2 regions of the Blautia sp. DFI.1.216 genome follow, and region 2 is predicted to be linked to the other one. Evidence: riboswitches for the same ligand, from Rfam matches in the RefSeq annotation. Region 2 holds a riboswitch; the other holds the start of a gene.
The links. Region 2 has a riboswitch for tetrahydrofolate ahead of LJE11_RS04420 (folate family ECF transporter S component). Riboswitches for the same ligand answer to the same signal wherever they lie in the genome.
Positions count from the first base shown of each region.

Region 1 (2,485 bases), on a different contig from region 2:
TGATCTTATACATGATTATGGAAGATATGGTGCGGACAGCGGTGTATTTCTTTCCTGTGACTGCCCCTGTAAAGTGATTGATAGTGAGGATTGGGAAAGAAAGATAGAAGAAACAACAGGAAGCATTATTTTTATTGATGAAGGAAATCGCTTCCTCGTTTCAAAGAAGTTTGCACAGCTTGTGCAGGGATCTGATAATTACTTTGTACTGGCCACAAGAGAAAAGCTTCCGGCATTGCCATATAGTGTAAGTGAAATATATGGATTTCGCAAATCTGGAAAATTTCATGATGCGAAACAGAAATATAATGAGATTTATCATTTGTACGGTGAAATATCAGAGGAAAAGAATATCAATCCGAAACTTGTAATAACAGAGGATTCCAATTCTGGATTTGAATTTTTTAAAGAAATGTCCAGACAGAAGGGTGTGAACTGTTTTTCTGCTGGTGGGAAGTCAAATATCATCAGACAGTTGGAACAGAGACCGAATGAAGAGGGTACAATTTTGGTCATTGTAGATGGAGCTGCATTTGGTTCAGAGATGAAAGATATCAGTGAATGCATTAAAACACAGGGAAACATTGTACTCTATGCACCAGAATCTTTTGAGTGGTTGTTACTTTCAACAAAGGAAATACCGGAAGTAAAAGTAGAAACAATACTTCAGAATCCGGAAGAATATATAGACAGTAAAGAGTATATCAGTTGGGAACGATATTTTACAGATTTATTGATAGAAAGTACCAGTAAGAATTTTATATGGGCATATTCGAAGAAAAGGCTTACAAAGGCGTACTTTGCTCCAAGAATAGTGAATGCGGTAAAAACAATCATGAAATTGGTAGACTGGGAAAAATCATTCTGAAAAGTCAGAAAAACCCTTTTCTATTATCGTATTACATGGTATACTGAATACCGAAATGAATGATATGCAAAATAGGATTTTATGCGTCAAGTGTTCGGTGAATGGGGAGTTGTCACTGAAACGAAAAGTGCGTCTTACGGTATATTATCCGCACCCGTTGCAAACAATATAAGAGGATATCTCATATTGTGTTAGGGAATGTTTTCGACATACATTCTATCACAATTGGAGATATCCTTTTTAATTTGGTCAAAAGGATAATCTCCATTTCAAAAATACAAAGGAGGTTATTTTTTAATGGTTGACAAAGTGAAAATTGAGCAGGCAGTCCGTCTGCTTCTGGAAGGTATCGGTGAAGATATCACACGGGAAGGTCTGATTGATACTCCTGACAGGATTGCCCGCATGTGTGAAGAAATTTACGGAGGTCTTGGTCATGAAGCGGATCAGCATCTGTTAAAGCAGTTTCCTGTAGAAAATAATGAAATCGTGCTGGAAAAAGACATCACCTTTTACTCCATGTGTGAGCATCATCTGATGCCTTTTTATGGAAAAGCTCATCTTGCATACATCCCCAACGGCAAAGTTACCGGTTTAAGCAAACTGGCACGTACAGTAGAGGTTTATTCCAGAAGGCCACAGATCCAGGAACGGCTTACTGTTCAGATTGCAGATGCTTTGGAGCGTACTCTGGATCCAAAAGGAATTATGGTAATGCTGGAAGCGGAACATACCTGTATGACCATGCGCGGAATAAAAAAACCAGGAAGCAAAACAATCACTACTGTAACCCGTGGTGCGTTTACAGAAGATAAGGAACTGCAGAAAATGTTCCTTTCTATGGTAAAAGGATGAATAACAATTTTTCAGATATGGATCGTGTCAATCGGATCTGGAGGCACCCGGTTTATCAGGAACATTATAAAAAAATACAGGAACTTGAAAGTGAACGGATCTTCTGCCGTCATACCCCTGAACATTTTCTGGATGTTGCACGGTTGATGTACATTTATGCACTGGAGGAACATCTGGAGTTGCCCAAAGAGCTTATCTATGCAGCAGCACTTCTTCATGATATAGGACGTGCACAGCAATATCAGTACAACATTCCCCATGATATTGCAGGAGTAGAAATCGCACGGGAAATTCTGACAGATCTGCACTTTACAGAACAGGAAAAAGAACTGATTCTGTCTTCCATTGGACATCACCGAAAAGGAGATTCCTGCAGTACGCTGGCAGCACTTCTTTATAAAGCGGATAAGCAGTCCAGAAATTGTTTTTTATGTTCCGCTGCTTCCGAATGCTATTGGTCTGATGATAAAAAAAATATGAAAATTGAATACTGATCTTCTTCATAAGCACAAAAGAAAGGATGGGTTCTGCTCATGAAAATTGGAAACCGTTTTTTTGATACTAAGAATCATACTTACATAATGGGAATTTTGAATGTTACCCCTGATTCCTTTTCTGACGGCGGCAAATGGAATCATATGGATGAAGCTTTGAAACATACAGAGGCAATGATTGCTGATGGTGCAGATATTATTGATATCGGAGGCGAATCTACACGTCCCGGTCATACTCCTGTCAGTGCTGACGAGGAAGCACTGAGAG
Region 1 is NZ_JAJDML010000035.1:4,293-6,777, forward strand. Features, by position in the region: gene LJE11_RS13040 (ATP-binding protein) at 1-868, shown strand, start outside; THF riboswitch at 934-1,030, shown strand; gene folE (GTP cyclohydrolase I FolE) at 1,166-1,723, shown strand; gene LJE11_RS13050 (HD domain-containing protein) at 1,720-2,217, shown strand; gene folP (dihydropteroate synthase) at 2,257-2,485, shown strand, end outside.
Region 1: it holds a riboswitch for tetrahydrofolate, as region 2 does, so the genes downstream of both, folE (GTP cyclohydrolase I FolE) here and LJE11_RS04420 (folate family ECF transporter S component) in region 2, are expected to answer to the same signal.

Region 2 (2,485 bases):
ATTCTACAATAACATTCCGTCTGAATGGATTGAAAGTCTGTTCAATCTAAAAAATACTATAAATCCGATTCACAGAAAAGTTGTACCATCCATGTATCAGGCAATCCTCAAAGAAACCATTTGCGCCTGCATCCGCATAGACGGGCAGATCATTGCAACAGGGCTTGGTATCCTGGACAGAGACTACATCGGTATTTACGCCATCCATGTCAAAGAAGAATACCGCAAACATGGCTATGCCCGTCAGATCTGCACAGGACTTCTGAAAGAAGGAATGAAAAAAGGTGCACAGAATGCATATCTTCAGGTTGTAGAGGGAAATGACAATGCCCGAGCATTATACAGATCACTTGGATTCCAGCAGCTTTATACTTACTGGTTCCGCGTACAGCCGGATGAAAATGGAAATTTCCCACCTGAGAAATAAAAAGAACTATCTGTAAAGCGTTTTCATTTTCTGCTTTTACAGATAGTTCTTAATTTTTATAGATTTTAACTTTTCTTTTTCGGGGAATCAGTTGATTCATTTAACATAGTTCGCGCCAACTATGTTGTATATCATTTTAATTTTAATATTCAAGTCTTATTCTGTATTTTATCTCTGACTCAATTATGTTACTGTTCACTCCGTTCACAGTAACGTAGCCAAAATTCATTCCAGATTGCCTGCGGCAATGGAATTTTGGCTTGTATGTCTCGGGATTTTGGAATATTCATGCCAAAACACCTCGCGGAATAGTGGTGTGTGAACAGTAACTCAATTATACTGTTTTGTTTTTCAGCACTGCAGGTGATGTATTTCCTACAACCATCGCTGTCAGAGGGCTGAAATACAGCAGACATGTTAATACACAGTAAATCGGGATCATGATTGCAAACTGTACCAGTCTTCCGGGCATGATCGCATAGAAATTATATCCAAGCATGATCACAAGTCCTGCTGTTGTAAGCACCAGAGAGCTGAGAACTGCAGTTACCACGATAGATACGCAAATACCAACTGTCTTTCCTGTTTTCTTTCTGTTTGCAAAGAATGGTTTTGCAAGAGCAGGAAGCACACCCCAGAGGATTGCTGCAACTGTGATAAACGGATTTACAGCATAGCCTTTCATAAAGCACCCGATAATATCTGCACATAATCCACAGACACCGCCTGCCACCGGTCCCAGCCACAGACCTGCAAGGATTGTACATACACTTCCCACAGAAATACGGTACGCACCAAGATCAATGACCAGAACTCGTGTGAGTACCAGATGCATGGCGATCAGAAGAGCCATGAACACCAATGTTTTTACGTTCCAATATTGTTTTTTCTGCATAATAAAAACACCTCCATAATGTGTTTAAAAAATAGAGTAGTTACATAAATAATAATCCCTCCACATTATGAGATGCTCTCATATGTAGCAACGGGTGCGGAAATTATATCGTAAGCAGCACGCTTTCTGCTTTTCGTTTCACGGCGACTCCCCAGCCTGTGAACACTTGACGCATAAAATCCTACTTCGCTATTATTTATTTATCGAAATTATAACACAATCCATAGAAATTGCAATATATTTTCCGTTATTATTTTCACAAATTTGAATGCTGTTTTTTGTTCATTCTATACGAATGGTCTGCTTTTTTTACTTAAGAATATTGCTGCAAACACTCGTAAGTCTATGAATAAAACAGCCGCATATACTAATACTATAACATTATGCAGCAGTCCGGCATCTTCAGCAATGAGAAATTACATGAATACAGATATTCCGTCCCGGTCTGCTATAATCATGGAGGTAAAAAAATGTCAGAAATATGCAAAAATAACTGCCAAAATCCTTATAATATATGTTATGATAATTACCTGAATACCAACGCCTGTACGGAATGTACCGGTCTGATATGCACTCCTGCCAAAGACAATGACGAATGGGAAAGCTACCGGAAAATTTTTGATTTTATCCCCGAACCGCCGGAAAGCAATATCCCTCCCTGTAAATAATTATTGCATACGGCAGGAATCATGTTCAAACGAATGATTTATCGGAGGTCCTGTCTGTATTATGAAAAAACTGCTTGCTGCATGTGTCTGTGCCGGCCTTAGCTTTTCTTTTGCCGGATGCAGCCCTGAAACCATACTGGAACAATTCACATCCACCGGAGACACATCCGTCCGGGAACTTACTTCTTCATCTGACACCACAACTGAAATCGAAACAAAAGACCGTATCTATATGGATGAACTTTCCGGTACCCTGCAGGATTTTTCAGGAAGCCAGCTTATTCTGAACACGGACAGTGCCTCCTATGTATTTAATGTTTCCAATGCCACTCTGGAATGTAAAGGCGGCATGATCACCGGCGATGAGATCAGTATCATTTACGAAGGTCAGCTTTCCGGTACTGACACAGGCAGTGTACATGTTCTGAAGGTTGTAGATGAATTTCATAAAAAAAACAAACTGAAAAAGCGCACTGCACATGGGCAGGTCATTTC
Region 2 is NZ_JAJDML010000007.1:54,284-56,768, reverse strand. Features, by position in the region: gene LJE11_RS04425 (GNAT family N-acetyltransferase) at 1-427, shown strand, start outside; gene LJE11_RS04420 (folate family ECF transporter S component) at 762-1,322, opposite strand; THF riboswitch at 1,409-1,513, opposite strand; gene LJE11_RS04415 (hypothetical protein) at 1,793-1,990, shown strand; gene LJE11_RS04410 (hypothetical protein) at 2,052-2,485, shown strand, end outside.